One region of the Marinobacter sp. R17 genome, then DNA from elsewhere that is predicted to be linked to it. Evidence: predicted binding sites of a transcription regulator. Region 1 holds the regulator's gene; the other holds the start of a gene.
What was found. The regulator sigma-54, encoded in region 1, starts transcription at its own class of promoters, with help from an activator protein. The targets are predictions, from matches to a motif close to ANTGGCATNNANNTTGCTNT.
Positions count from the first base shown of each region.

Region 2: the regulator sigma-54 is predicted to act here: its motif matches at 1,939-1,958, upstream of EB809_RS02455 (flagellar basal body-associated FliL family protein).

Region 1 is NZ_RHGZ01000001.1:36,978-44,740, reverse strand. Features, by position in the region: gene rapZ (RNase adapter RapZ) at 1-870, opposite strand, end outside; gene ptsN (PTS IIA-like nitrogen regulatory protein PtsN) at 899-1,366, opposite strand; gene hpf (ribosome hibernation promoting factor) at 1,395-1,703, opposite strand; gene EB809_RS00205 (RNA polymerase factor sigma-54) at 1,811-3,334, opposite strand; gene lptB (LPS export ABC transporter ATP-binding protein) at 3,622-4,347, opposite strand; gene lptA (lipopolysaccharide transport periplasmic protein LptA) at 4,347-4,895, opposite strand; gene lptC (LPS export ABC transporter periplasmic protein LptC) at 4,873-5,466, opposite strand; gene EB809_RS00185 (KdsC family phosphatase) at 5,466-6,014, opposite strand; gene EB809_RS00180 (KpsF/GutQ family sugar-phosphate isomerase) at 6,061-7,029, opposite strand; gene EB809_RS00175 (calcium/sodium antiporter) at 7,044-7,763, opposite strand, start outside.
Region 2 is NZ_RHGZ01000002.1:99,832-107,594, reverse strand. Features, by position in the region: gene fliN (flagellar motor switch protein FliN) at 1-343, opposite strand, end outside; gene fliM (flagellar motor switch protein FliM) at 336-1,334, opposite strand; gene EB809_RS02455 (flagellar basal body-associated FliL family protein) at 1,384-1,890, opposite strand; gene EB809_RS02450 (flagellar hook-length control protein FliK) at 2,122-3,288, opposite strand; gene EB809_RS02445 (Hpt domain-containing protein) at 3,559-3,906, opposite strand; gene EB809_RS02440 (fused response regulator/phosphatase) at 4,065-5,807, opposite strand; gene EB809_RS02435 (STAS domain-containing protein) at 5,826-6,131, opposite strand; gene fliJ (flagellar export protein FliJ) at 6,337-6,786, opposite strand; gene fliI (flagellar protein export ATPase FliI) at 6,783-7,763, opposite strand, start outside.

The DNA of each region.
Region 1 (7,763 bases):
CGCTGGATGAAGGTGCGGGAGCTCGGTGTGGCGAACCTGGACATTGCTGTACTTCTGGTTGAAGTAGCGGCCCAGTTGATCGCACATGTAAACCGAGCGGTGCTGGCCACCGGTACAGCCAATGGAAATGGTCATGTAGCTGCGATTGCTGGCCTGGAACGAGGGCAGCCAGGTTTCCAGGAAACGGGTGAGGGTATCCAGCATCTCCCGGGTTTCCGGCTGGCTCTCCAGGAACGTCTGCACTTCTGGATCGACACCGGTGAATTTACGCAGGTTGGCGTCCCAGTAGGGGTTGGGCAGGCAGCGCACGTCGAAAACGTAGTCGGAGTCGACCGGTACGCCGTGTTTGAAGCCGAAGGACTGGAACAGCAACGCCAGCTCCTGTTCCCGGCGGCCGACGATGCGCTGCTTGATCATGTCCCGCAGCTCGTACATCGACAGCTCGGTCGTGTCGATATACAGGTCGGCCAGCTGGGCCAGCGGCTCAAGCAGGTGTTTTTCGTCCGTGATCGCCTCGCGCAATGACGTCCGCCCATCGCTGAGAGGGTGCTTGCGCCGGGTGGCGTGGAAGCGTTGCAGCAGAGCCTGGTCGGTGGCATCGAGGAAGACGATTTCGACCTTCATGCCGCAGGTGGATAGGCGCTCGTGGATGGCCTCGAAGTTGGCGATCTCATCGGACAGGTTGCGCGCGTCGATGCTCGCTGCAATGTTGCGCAACTTGTTGGGCGAGGCGTTGCCCGCCTCCTCGACCAGGGGAAACAACAGGCCGATGGGCAGATTGTCGATGCAATAGTAGCCCAGGTCTTCCAGAACGTGCAGGGCCGTACTCTTGCCGGAGCCGGAGCGCCCGCTGACTATAATCAGTTTCATGCAGTGCCTTCGCCGATCAGCAGATGATTCACTCTGATTGCGTCATGACCTCAAACAGCTGCGACGCATCCTCACAGCGTCGCAGACGCTCGCAGAAAGAGCGGTCATTGAACTTCTCGGCCAGCTGGCTGAGAAGCTCCAGGTGTTCACTGGTGGCTTCCTTGGGAACGATCAGCACGAACAGGAGATCGACCGGCTGGTTGTCGATGGCATCGAAAGCCACGCCTTCTTCCAGGGTCAGGAGGGCGCCGACCACCTGATGACAGCCTTCCAGCCGGCAATGGGGGATGGCAATGCCCTGTCCGATCCCGGTGCTGCCGAGCCGCTCGCGGGACACCAGGTTGTTGAAAATCTGGGTCTCGTCGAGTTCCGGATAGCGCCGGGCGACGTTCTCGGCGATCAGTTCCAGGATGCGTTTCTTACTGGTTCCCGGCACACCACAGAGGGTGAGCTCGGGAACCAGGATGGATTGAATGGTTAGTGGACTTTCCGTCATGGATGGAATGCTTTCCCTTTATGAACCGCTAGCGGCTGGTCGCGCCGTGCATTCGATCAACCGTCTTTTCCTTGTGTTTCAGGATCTGGCGGTCGAGTTTGTCTAGGAGTCCGTCAATGGCCGCGTACATATCTTCGTTTTCAGCCTTTGCATGAATTTCACCACCAATAACGTGCAGGGTGGCCTCGGCCGTCTGGCGAAGCTTCTGCACGGACAGGGTCACCTGACAGTTGCTGATGTGGTCGAAATGGCGTTCGAGTTTTTCGAACTTTTCGGAAACATAGGTTTTCAGAGCGGGAGTCAATTCGACATGGTGACCTGACATATTGATTTGCATAGGCTTCTCCTATTGTCGACATGCCCGGATAACGTCTCCGTTTCCGGCGTTGAGCCCGTCGCGTGCGGCGGACGCTTGAAAATCCTGCTCTTCCGTCCCTCCGACGATTACACCAACCGCTTGCGCTCGTTGGAAGGCGGAATATGCATGGCTTCCCGATACTTGGCCACGGTGCGTCGTGCGACCTGGATCCCCTGGTCACCCAGCAAAGCGGCAATCTTGCTGTCACTGAGTGGCTTCTTCGGTGTTTCGGCGGCAACCAGTTTCTTGATCATGGCACGAATTGCCGTAGACGAACACTCGCCGCCTTCGTTCGTGCTGACATGACTTGAGAAGAAATACTTGAGCTCGAAGATGCCACGCGGTGTGTGCATGTACTTCTGAGTGGTCACCCGCGAGATGGTGGATTCGTGCATCCCGACGGCCTGGGCGATGTCAGACAGAATCAGCGGCTTCATCGCTTCTTCGCCCTGGTCGAGGAATCCCTGCTGATGCTCGACAATGCGTGTGGCGACCTTGAGCAGGGTTTCGTTACGACTCTGCAGACTTTTGATGAACCACTTGGCTTCCTGCAGCTGATCGCGCAAATAGTTGTTGTCGGCGCTGTTGTCGGCACGTCGGATCAGCGCTGCGTAACCCGCGTTGACGCGAATGCGCGGTGCGATCTCCGGGTTCAGCTCCACGCGCCAGCGGCCCTTGATCTTGGACACCACCACATCAGGCACCACGTAGTCCGGTTCAGCGCGATCGAGTGAGTCGCCGGGGCGTGGATTGAGGGTCTGGATCAGGGCCAGCACGGATTTGAGCTGTTCTTCCGAGAGGCGGCTGCGCCGCAGCAGCTGGGCGTAGTCCCGGTTCCCCAGCAGGTTGATGTAGTGACTGACCACCAGTCTGGCCTGTGGCAACCAGGGAGTGTCCGGAGGCAGCTGGTTGAGCTGGATCAGCAGGCATTCCTGCAGATCACGGGCGAAGACGCCGGGCGGATCAAAATGCTGAAGGCGACGCAGGACCGCCTCGACCTCGTCCATTTCCAGGGGATCTTCGTCCGCCTCATCAAGCAGGCCGGTGTGAATGTCGTCCAGGGACGTCACCAGGTAGCCACGCGGGTCCACCGAATCGAGCAGGGCATGGGCAATGGCACGGTCCCGATCGCCCATGGGCGTCAGGTTCAACTGCCAGAGGAGGTGATCCTGCAGGGTTTCGGTGGGGGAGTTGCGGGACTCGAAATCGGTGTCGTCCTCGTCTTCCCCGCGTGAGGCGGGAGCGGGTGCGGACTGGTAGATGTCGTCCCAGGCCGTGTCGACGGGCAGGTCGTCCGGAATGTCCTGGTTGGTTTCGGTGTTCCAGTCCGGTTCGTCAGCGGGCTCGTCCCAGCTGGTGTCTTCCTGCGACGCGTCGGAGTCGCTTTGCTCTTTGGAGTTGCTGTCGTCGGTATCGCCGTCGTTCTCGGCGGAGTCGTTACCGTCCTCCTCCTCGGAGGTCTCCAGCATGGGATTGGATTCGAGCGCCTGCTGGATTTCCTGTTGCAGGTCCAGCGTGGACAGTTGCAGCAGGCGAATGGCCTGTTGCAACTGGGGTGTCATGGTGAGCTGTTGACCCAGCTTCAGCTGAAGCGAAGCTTTCATTACCATCGATTTAGTCCCGTCACCCTATGCCTGTCGGCTGTACTTTTGTTGCCTGGTTTTCGCGAATCACGCCACGCCCGATATCGATAGGGCCTTGAAACTTAACATGTCGAATGACAATTTGGCGCGACAAGCAAATTCTTTGCCGAAGTTTACTGCTATGGGTGTCCAGATGACAACGTTTTGACCGTCAGGGCGAGTGGTTCGCCGTTCGGTCCTGCTTTTGAGTTTAGCGTCTCGGGGCGATTATGCGATAGCCCGGGGCGCACTTTGGCCGGATTTGTGACCGTTTTTCACAATCGGAACTCGTTGCCGAGGTAGACCTCCTTGACCTGCTGGTTGGCCAGGATGTCGTCGGCGTGACCGGAGGCAATGATGTGCCCACCACTCACGATGTAAGCATTCTCGCAGATATCCAGGGTCTCTCGCACGTTGTGATCGGTAATCAGCACGCCGATCCCTTTGTCCCGCAAGTGCCGGATGATCTGTTTGATGTCGCTCACCGAGATCGGGTCGACGCCGGCAAACGGTTCGTCCAGCAGAATGAACGCCGGTTCCATCGCCAGCGCCCGGGCGATTTCCACCCGGCGCCGCTCGCCACCGGATAACGCCATACCCAGGCTGTCCCGGATATGGGTGATGTGAAACTCTTCCAGCAGGCTTTCCAGTTGCGTCTCGCGCTCGGCCTTGCTCAGTTTCTTGCGCGTTTCCAGGATCGCCATGATGTTGTCTCGGACACTGAGCTTGCGGAACACGGACGCTTCCTGCGGCAGGTAGCCGATACCGGCGCGCGCCCGGCCATGCATGGGCAACGGCGTGATGTCCCGTTCGTCGATGGTGACGCGGCCGTTATCGGCCGGCACCAGGCCGACGATCATGTAGAAGCAGGTGGTCTTGCCGGCGCCATTGGGTCCCAGCAGTCCGACGATCTCGCCGCTGCGGATTTCCAGGGACACATCCTTGACGACCTTGATCTGCTTGTAGCTCTTGGCCAGGTTATTTGCGCGCAGGATCGCCATCAGTTGCCGCTCTCCCCGCCGGTTTTCTGGCGCGGCTGAATGACCATCTCGACCCGGCCGTCCTGATCGTTACCGTCGCGGCTGCCGCTGGCGGTGACCACGCGGGTGGCGGTGTCGTAGTTGATTTCCTCACCCTTGAAGACGTTGCCGTCCTGGTGAATCACGGCCTTCTCAATGAAGGTGATCCGGTTCTCGCCGGCGGCATAGATGATGGTCATGGCCTCGGCATCGGTCTTGGCCGTATCGGCGGTCTTGGGCTGGGTGTAATGGGCCGGTTTGCCGTGCGCCTCGATGCGGTTCAGTGCGCCTTGCTCCCGATACAGGACGACCTTGTCGGCGGTCAGTTCGGTGCCGTCCTGGCGGACCACCACGTCACCGGTGTAGATCGCGGTGCCCTTGGCGTCGTCGAGGCGTGCCTGGTCCGCGCTGACCTTGATGGGGCTGTCGGAATTGAGGTCGAAAGCCTGGGCTTGGGATGCCAGCACCAGCAGGGCGGCGCCTGCGATGCGTCGCAATAGGCGGGACTTATTGCGAAGATGACAATTCATACTGTCCTTCCACCTGTGATTGGAGTTGCACGATCCGTTGGTCGATCCAGGCTTTCATGCCGGTGGCCCGGGTGGTGCCGCGCGGATCCCGGAGCAGCACCGGGGCGTCAGTGTGCACAATGCGCTTTTGGTTATCCAGTGTCAGATGCGTGGTTTCCAGACTGCCTTCGGATCCCGAGGCCAGCACGCGGCTGATGACCACGTTGCCGGACAGGTCAATCACATCGCGATTGGTGCGGTAGTTGCCCTCGTCGGCACGCATGTGCCAGGGCTGGCCGGAGTCCGCATCGATCATGGTGGCCCGGGGCTGCTGCATGTGGGCCCGGTTCTGTGCGTCAAACTGTTCGATGCGGGGGCTACTGATCACGGTGGTCAGCTTGCCCTGTTCGTCGAAGGACCGGTATTCGCCATTGACCACAAAGCTGTCCGGCTCATCCGGGCCGCGCAGTTCCTGGCCGATGGAGGGGCCACCCTGGTCGTCGCTGCGCCATAGCAGGCCGATCAGGACCGCCGACAGGATGGCCAGGGCCAGGAAGCGCAGACGCGGATGGTTCAGGCGGCTCAGCAACATCAGGCGCCCCGTGCGTGATAGGTGAGGTGCAGGTCCGCCAGCTTGTTCTGGGCCTGCAGGATGAGGTCGCAGATTTCCCGGACGGCGCCTTCACCGCCGGCCGTTTCGGTCGTGTAATCGGCCTGCTCGCGGACATACCAGTGGCCGTTGGGCACGGACAGTCCCAGGCCGGCGTGCATGATGGCGCCCAGGTCCGGCAGGTCATCGCCCATGTAGGCGGACTGCTCGGCGGGCAGGTTGAGTTCCTGCAGGAGTTCGCGCAAGGCGGTTTCCTTGTCTTCTCGGCCCTGTTGCAGGTGCTTTATGCCCAGATCGCGCGCTCGTCTTGCGGTGAGTGGTGAATTGCGACCGGTTATGATGGCGACGTCGACTCCGGCCCGCTGGAGCTGTTTGATGCCGTGCCCATCGAGGATGTTAAAGGCCTTCATCTCGTCACCCTGGGCTGTGAAATACAGACGGCCATCGGTGAGGACGCCGTCCACATCCAGGGCCAGCAGGCGAATGCCGGCGGCTTTGCTGATCAGGTCGTCGGGCAGCGGACGTTCCATGAAGGGTTCCTTTAACATCACTTTCAGGTTAACGGGTTCTGGCGCCTCAGAGTACGCCGGCGCGCAACAGGTCGTGCATATTGATTGCGCCCACCAGGTCGCCGTTGCGGTCGGTGACCGGCAACGCGGTGATCTTGACCTCGTCCATGATTTTCAGCGCCTCGGCGGCGAGCTGTTCTTCGCAGATGCGTTTGCCGCCTACCGTCATTACATCGCGGACGGGCGTGATGTGAACGTCCAGGTTGCGATCGAGTGTGCGGCGCAGGTCCCCGTCGGTGAAGACGCCGATCATCTGACCGTTGTCGTCCACGACGGTGGTCATGCCCAGCCCCTTGCCGGAGATTTCCAGCAGCGCCTCGCTGAGCAGGGTGTCCGGAGACACGCGTGGAACGCGATCGCCGGTGTGCATGATGTCGGACACGCGCAGCAGCAGGCGCCGTCCAAGGCTGCCGCCCGGATGCGAAAAGGCAAAGTCCTCGGCGCTGAAACCCCGGGCCTCAAGCAGGGCGACAGCGAGCGCATCGCCCATCACCAGCGTTGCTGTAGTGCTGCTGGTAGGCGCGAGGCCCAGTGGGCAGGCTTCCCTGGGAACACTGACGTCCAGGTTGGCTTCGGCCTCCCGGGCGAGTACGGAATCCGGCTCGCCGGTCATGCTGATCAGCGGGGCACCCATGCGCTTGATGAGTGGCAGTATGGTCAGCACTTCAGCGGTCTGGCCGGAGTTGGAGATCGCCAGGACCACGTCGTCGCCCGTGATCATGCCCAGGTCGCCGTGACTGGCTTCGCCGGGGTGGACGAAAAAAGACGGAGTGCCTGTACTGGCCAGGGTGGCCGCAATCTTCTTACCGATATGGCCGGATTTGCCCATGCCGGTCACTACAACCCGACCGTTGCACTGCATCACCAGTTCGCAGGCTTTCTCAAAGGTGTGGTCGATGCGATCGGTGAGAGCGTCGATGGCCTCGCGCTCAATGGCGATGGCCTGGCGGGCCGATTCGATAAAGGAACTTCTCATGGGCCGGGTGATCCTTAACGTGCTGCGTGGTAGAGCACGACGGTGTATGCAATGTATCCGGCCAGCAGTATACCACCTTCAAAGCGCGCCAGTTTTCCCTTTTTCTGCATGCCGTAAGCGAAGGCGGCAAGCAGCAGGGTCAGCCCGGTCATGGTGCCGTAATCCCGGTAAAGGACATCGCTGTCGATGGCCAGCGGGTTGAGCAGGGCCGGCATCGCCAGTACGGCCAGGAGGTTGAACAGGTTGGAGCCGACGATGTTGCCCAGCGCCACGTCATGGTGGCCCTTGAGGGCACTGGCGACCGAGGCGGCCAGCTCGGGCAGGCTGGTGCCGATGGCGACGATGGTCAGGCCGATGATCAGCTCGCTGACGCCGAGAGACAGTGCCATTTCGGTGGCGCCCCAGACCAGAACCCGTGAGCTGAGGATCAGCGCGGCGAGGCCCACGACGAACCAGATCGTGGCCCGCTTCGTACTCATGACCGGCATCTCCTCCAACTCTTCAAGGAATTCCGGTGCTTCCCCCGGTTTGTTGCCGCGGCTCATCAGGAAAAGCGACAGGGCCAGCATGGCCAGGAAGATGAGACCGTCGGTGGGCGAGAGTTCGCCATCGAGCAGGAGCGGGAACACCAGGATGGTCACGCCCAGCAAGACCGGGAATTCGCGGAACAGGACGGTGCGCTTGAGCGGAATCGGCGCTATCAGCGTGGTGATGCCCAGGACCAGGCCAATGTT
Region 2 (7,763 bases), on a different contig from region 1:
GCAGGTTACGAATGGGAATCTGGGTGTTCCCGACCTCCATGGAGATGGTCACCGGAATATCCAGGATGACATCCAGATCCGGAGCCGGACCCGTGCCGGTTTCCGAGATCGCACTTTCCTGGCCGAACTCTTCCATCGGTGCGGCTTTCACATCCTCTTCACTGGCACCGGCCTCCGCCATGGCGGCCGCCCATTCGTCATCACGTTCACCGCCGTCTTCGGCAGCGGTTTCGCCGTCAGCCGCATCATCGCCGGATTCGGACATGGCGGCTTCCCACTCGGCAGCGAGCTTTTCGTCTTCGCTCATCTCCTGCCCCTCTTTCTTTTTGTCGTCTTCAGCCATGCCTGTTCACCTTCAGTTGCTTCTTCACTTTGGGCCGGTTCATGCGACGGGTGACCCGCAGCGCCAGATTCCCGTCGCGGGTGCCCATTTGGGCCTGATAGATTGGAATGCCGTTAGCCGTTACCGTCAGCTCTTCTTCCAGCTCCACCGGAATCACATCGCCGGCCTTGAGCTTGGCGATTTCCCGCAACGACATCCGGCGTCGGCAGACCGTGGCATTGACCGGAACATTCACGGCCTTGATGTCTTCCTGGAGGGCATTGACCCAGCGTTCATCGACTTCGTCGATATCACTCTGGACACCCGCGTCCAGCACATCCCGGATCGGTTCGATCATGGAATACGGCAAGGCCATGTGAAGCTCGCCACCGCCGCCGTCCAGCTCAATATGGAACGTGCTGATCACCACCACTTCACTGGGGCTGACGATGTTGGCCATCGCCGGATTGACCTCGGAGCTGAGGTACTCGAAATCCATTTTCAGGACGGCATTCCAGGCCTCGCGCATGTCCTTGAAGACCTGATCGAGCATCATCTGCACGATGCGGGTCTCGGTGGGCGTGAACTCGCGGCCCTCGATCTTGGCGTGCCGACCTTCCCCGCCAAAGAAGTTATCCACTAACTTGAAGACCAGCTTGGCGTCGAGAATAAACAACGCGGTGCCGCGCAGCGGGCGCATCTTGACCAGGTTGAGGCTGGTGGGCACGTACAGCGTGTGGATGTATTCGCCAAATTTCATGATCTGCACGCCGCCGGTGGAAACGTCGGCGTTGCGGCGCAGCATGTTGAACAGACTGATGCGGGTGTAACGGGCAAATCGCTCGTTGATCATCTCGAGCGTCGGCATCCGGCCGCGCACGATCCGATCCTGGCTGGCCAGGTCGTAATTCTTGACGCCGGTATCGTCGACGTCGTCATAGGTGTCGACATCGCCGTCATCAACGCCGTGCAGGAGCGCGTCGATCTCGTCTTGTGAGAGTAAGTCCTGCATAGTCCCTATCCGACCTCGAGATTAGTCAATCGGCCACAATCTGTCATAGCTACTGCAACACAAAATTTTCGAAAAGGACATGGTCGATCGGCTCGCCGCCTTCCTCCGCCAGGATGCCGTTGATCGTGTCCAGTGTCTCCTGCAACAGCTTTTCCTTGCCTTCAGGCGTCTGCATGGCCTGGAAATCCTGCCCGCCAAACAGGGTCAGCAACCGGCTTCGGATCAGCGGCATGTTGGCCTGCGCGACGTCCAGCGCCCCCTGGTTGCGGCTTTGCAGCGCCAGGAAGATCTGCATGTAACGCTGGCGCCCGTCCGTGGACAGTGTGACCACAAACGGTTTGGTGATGGCGTAGTAGTGGCTGGACTGGAATGCTGGCTCGGCCGTCTCGTCGGCGGCCGCTTCATCGGCGGCAGCACCGTCATCGGATTTCAGGAACCAGAGGGTGCCGGCCACCGACAGCCCCACCGCCAGAATAATGATCAGGACAAGGCCGATGATCAGCTTCAGCTTGCCTTTACCCCCGCCCGCAGGGGCCTGCTCGGTATTTTCCGCCATAAGTCCTACAGTCAGATTATTGTCATATCACGCTGTCTGGAGATGTTAGCAGCAAGGAACAGGCCAATCCTGCTCCAGATAGCCGCTTCCAGTCAGATCTTTTGGAAAACAGAAGTTTAGCGTTTGGACGCGGAGACATAAACCACGAACGCACGTTCCGTGCATTCTGACGGGGTCTGACGGAAAATTCGTCGCGAAGAGCGGGAGGGGAAAGCCAGCCTGACCGGGCGGTCAGGCGTACAGATCCACTTCGCCACGCCAGCTCAGATCAAGCTGACCGCTGGCGAGCGTGCCGGATTCGTCGGTCGAAAGTTCCTCGCCCTCTCCGGCCAGGCTGCCACTGCCATTGCCACCATTCTCATCCTCCTGCTGCAGTTGCTGCTGGGCGCCCTGGTCTGCCGTGTCAGCGGACACTTCAAAACGATCCAGGTTCAACCCGTTCTCCTGCAGCATGTCACGCAGACGGTGGCCGTTCAGTTCCAACTGGTCCCGGACGGCGGCATGGGTGGCGTGGACCGTCACCTGGGCCTGGTCGTGATGCACCTGAACCCGGACTTCCAGCGGTCCCATGTCCGGCGGGGTCACGTGGATTTCCGCGGCGGACATGCGCTGACTGGTGAGCCAGGCCAGCTTGCCGGCGATCTTGTCGCCCCACTCGGCGTGCTGAACCGGCAGATCAATGCTGGTGGAATAGCTTTTCAGGGGCGCCATGGTTTCGCGACCTTCAAGCCCCCGTTGCAGACTGGTGGCGTTATTCTGCACCGACGTTTGGGTGCTGCTGTCTCCCTGCAAGCGACCCAGTTGGGCAGAGAAATCCAGGGCTTTGCCTTCGGCGGCAGCGCCCTTGCCAAGCAGCGTGCTGACGGCGTCCGACTTACCGGCCCCCAGGCCGTCACTGTTCCCGTCCTGGGCACTGTTGCCCGATGCCCCCTGACCTAGCGATTTGAGAGAAAGCCCCTGCAGCGGATTCTGTGCGGCAGAAGACGAGGTCGATGGACCGTCGGTTGCGGATGTTTTGGCGCCTTCCACCGGCACATTGGTTGGCATGGAGAAGAGCATCGGCGCAGCGGCATCGTCTTTCCGCTTGTCGTCTTTCTGATCCTTGCCGTCCTTTTCCTCATTAGACACCGTTTTCTCGCTCTTGTCGGCCTGGCTCTCCGCGACCGACTTGTCATCGTCGGCGGCATCGGCCTCTTTGCCCTTGGCATCCTTGGCCTTGGCGTCATCGGAACGCCGCTGTTCTTCGGCCTTGTCCGCCCGGGCGCTTTCTTCCTGGCGCTCGTTGGCATCGGCCCGCTCAGCCCGTTTTTCCTGCAGACGCTCATCTTCCGCCCGGCGCTGGGCCCGGTCCTGCTGCGCCTCCTTTTGCTCCAGGCGAGACTGTTCGCGGTTGGACACTTCCTGGAACGCTTCTCCGGAACGTTCCGAGTCTCCAGCCGACGAGGATCGGTCCAACATTTTATCGGGTGTGGGTGATGCAGGGTTAAGCACCAGTCCGGACATGGCAACCTCTTGCCGCTAGGCATCAATCAATCAGTGTTGCAGGGACTGGAGCAATTAAGATGCCAGATTCCATCCGGCGGGCGGGTGCTCGCTGAGCGGGCACCCGCCCGCGCTGACCTGTCGGACCACCGGCACAAGGGCCGGCCCGACAGGCCGACTCCGGCTTCAAGGCATCAGGGTGCGTTCAAGCAGCTCGCGGACGGTAGCAAATTCGCTCTGGATATCGTCCAGAACGTGGCGGGCATCTTCAATGCGATTTTCCTTGCCCGCCATTTCCGCATCGGCACACAAAGCGCCAAGTCGTGGCGCACCAATGTTGATGCAACTTCCCTTGAAGCTGTGGGCGGATCGGGTGAAGGCGTCGGCGTCACGATCACTGATTGCCGATCTCAGTGTATCCAGCCGTTCCGACGAGTCGCTCAGGTAGGTCCTGATCAACACGTCGAACTCACCTTCCATAACCTCCTGAAGTTCCGCAAGCGCGTCATCGTCCAGATGTGGCTTGTCGTTCATGATTGTCTCCTTGTCATCCGGCCGGCCTGCGGCTTGGCCGGCGGATCACCTTGTCCAGCTTGGATCAGCGGGCATCCCTCAACGATGCCCCGGACGTGCCCCCTCGGGAACGCGCCGCCAACGGAGGTCGGCTACACTGCCTGCTCCGTCATCCCGGTTCAACCCGTGTGTTGTTCCGATTCGTCGGGATCGAACGTCCAGCGATAGACCGCCTCGACTTCATTGCCCGTGCCATGGTGCGTCAGCGAGTCACACAGCTGTCGCAGCAACGCCAGCCCGCGGCCGGCGTACCCGGCCTCAGGGACGGTCCTTTGTGTCTGCTCAGTATAGTTGAAGCCCACGCCACTATCCCGGCACACCACCCGCAACTCACCGCCGTTCCGGCCGGTCTTGTGTTCGAGGCGGAACAGCACCGCATGATCGCCCACGGTTCGCAGTCGGCGTTCCCGCTCGGCATAGTACTGGCCGAACCCTTCCGGTGAATTCTTCCAGACAGACGGCAGTCCCAACACCCCATGTTCCAGGGCGTTGGTGTAAAGCTCCGCGAGCACAGTGTACACTTCGCCACCCCGCCGGCGCAGACCGGGCACCTCCATACAGATGTGGAGCAACAGCGGCAGCGGGTTGAACTGGGCCAGCGTTTCGCCAGTTACCTCATACTCACAGGACCAGGTAGCCGGCCCGCTCAGGGCCGACTGGGTGACCCGCAATGGCAGCTCTTCAACCTCGGCCGGCGGTACCACGTCGACGGTCAACACCGTCAGATCATCGCTGGATTCCTCGGCGCCAGTAAACCGGGCTACCGCCCGCAGCACCGCATCCAGCACCGACTGGTCGTCGGGCGTACCGGCAACGGCGGCTTCCAGCCGGGTCTCGCCGAACATCTCGCCCTCGGCGTTCATGGCTTCGGGAACACCATCGGTGGCAAACAGCACCGTGTCCCCTTCTTCGACCTTGTAACGGGCCACATCCACACTGAAGCGTTCCGCCGCGACGACCCCCAATGGCAGGTGGGCCGAGGTCAGTCGTTCAACGGCCTCTCCCCGGCGCAGCAGGAAGCCACAAGGTAATCCGCCATTCCAGATACTGAGGTTGCCCAGATGAAGGTCAAGCTCGATAAAGGCGGCGCAACAGAACATGTCCTTGGGCATGATGCGCCACAGCTTCTGGTTGATCTCGCGCAGGATATCGCCGCTCAGGAAGCCCTTGCTGGTCATGCCGTAGAAAATCTCGGCCACCGGCATGGCCCCAATGGCCGCCGGCAGACCGTGGCCGGTGAAATCGCCGATCAGTATATTCATGCCACCCGACGGACGCGGACAGGCATACAGGATGTCGCCGTTAAACACCGACATGGGCGAGGCATGGTAGCGGATATTCGGCGCATCCAGGCAGCCAGTGTGGGCGACATTGTCGAAAACCCGTTTGGCAATATTCTGCTCGTTGACCAGTCGCTGGTTGTGGGCACGAATCACGTCCCGCTGCTGGCTCAGGGTCCGGTGCATCACCCGCATGCGATTAAAGGCGTTGATCTTCGCTTCGATGATGATGCGGTTGTAGGGCTTGGAGAGAAAGTCATCGCCGCCGGCTTCCAGACAGCGGGCCAAGGCGTCGGCGTCGGACAGGGACGTCAGAAAAATGACGGGCACCAGCGATTCGCCCGCCAGCGCCTTGATATGGCGTGCCGCATCCATACCGTCCATGCGCGGCATCATCACGTCCAGCAACACGATCTGGGGCTGGAAACGCCGAAAGCATTCCACCGCTTCGATACCGTCAGCAGCCGTCATGACATCATGGCCCTGACGCCGGACCATGGTACTGAGAATCAGGCGGTCGCTTTCGCTGTCATCGGCAATCAGGATGCGCAACGTCTGCGCGTCCTTTTGCACATCGTCCAACGTAACGTCTCTTCCCGTTTACTGGATGGAGAACAGCTGCTCGAAATTGGAAATGCTGAGAATCCGTCTCACATCGCTATTGCAGTTCTCGATGCGGACGCGGCCGGCATCACCGCCGGCGTAATCCCGCAGCAACAGGAGCATGCCCAACGCGGAGCTGTCCAGATAGGTGGTCTCAGACATATCAATGACGTAATCGCTGACGTCCTGATCATCGTGTTCGTAGGCATCGCGGAAGCTTTGATGGGAACTGAAGTCGAAGCGTCCATCAATACTGATAACCAGCGTGCGACCATCTTCGCTTCGCCGCGTATGAATTGCCATGCGGTGTCCTCCGTCAATGCTTGAGCCAGCGGTTCTGAATCGGGCGCGGCACCTTTGAATGGCGTCTGCGGCCCTGCCCCGGGTATGTCCTTTACGCCGAGTGTCCGGGATGTCTCCGAACTCATTTTTGATTATTCCACGGCATTGAGGATAGACAAAACTCGGCGAAATGCATGCGTAAATTTAAAGTGGATTCCCCGACGGATCACGTCAAACGGCGTCGGGCGTGCATTCGATTGGCGGCTTCGTCAGCCTGTTTCTGGTCCCGCAGGTCCTGCTGGCGCTGCTCCTGGGCCCGGCAGGCTTCAATGTGACGCGCCATGCCCTTGCGACGTTCATAAGCCTCGCGCCAGACATCCCGGGCCTTTTCAAACGCTTCAACCGCTTTGCGGACCTGTTGTTCCTGGGACACGATGGCCTGATCGAGCTGGGCAATGAAGGCCTGCCAGCCCTGCAGCTTGGTCACCGACACCACCCCTTGCTGACCGCGGCGCATCTGGTCCCGGTAGTCGGCCTGGTAGCGGCGCAGCTCATCCAGCTGGTGTTGTTGTTGCTGCATGTGCTGGCGCGCACGGTTAAGCCCATCCAGCGCCTGGTCCTCGCGGCGCTGCTCCAGCGACAGGACCACTTCTAGCCGTTCGGACCGCGGTTTCATACGTTACCCTGCTGCGGCGGTTCCGGCGCCCGGTTCTTGCGATTGGGCAGCACCTCCTGTAACCGGTCAACGCTGGCCTGGTAGGGCGCGCTCTCTTTCAGCCCCTGGCGCAGGAAGGCACGCATGTCGTCGATGCGTTCGATGGCGTAATCGGTCTCCGGATCGGACCCTTTGACGTACGCGCCGACGCTGATCAGATCCCGCGCCTGCTGGTAGCGGGCGAAAACCTGTTTGAATTCCTGGGCTTTGCGGAAATGCTCGTTGGCCGTCACCTGGGGCATGACCCGGCTGACCGAGGCTTCCACATCAATGGCCGGATAATGCCCCTCTTCCGCCAGCGAGCGGGACAGCACAATGTGGCCGTCCAGGATCGCCCGGGCCGCGTCGGCTATCGGATCTTGCTGGTCATCGCCTTCGGTCAGGACCGTGTAGAACGCGGTAATCGACCCGCCACCGGGCTTGCCGTTACCCGTACGTTCCACCAACTGGGGCAGCTTGGCAAAGACCGACGGCGGATAGCCCTTGGTCGCTGGTGGCTCGCCGACTGCCAGCGCAATCTCCCGCTGGGCCTGGGCGTAACGGGTCAGCGAGTCCATCAACAGCAGGACGCGTTTGCCCCGGTCACGGAAATACTCGGCGATGCGCGTGGTGAGCATGGCGGCGCGCAAGCGCATCAGGGGCGAATCGTCCGCCGGTGAGGCCACGACCACGGAACGGGCCAGACCCTCATCGCCGAGGATGTCTTCGATGAATTCCTTCACCTCTCGGCCCCGTTCGCCGATCAGGCCGACGACGGTGATGTCCGCGTCGGTGAACCGGGTCATCATGCCCAACAGCATACTCTTGCCCACACCACTACCGGCGAACAGCCCCAGGCGCTGGCCCTGGCCGACCGTCAGCAGCGAATTGATGGCTCGAATCCCGACGTCCAGGCTCTGCCGGACCGGGGCTCGGTGCAGGGGGTTGATGATTTCGCC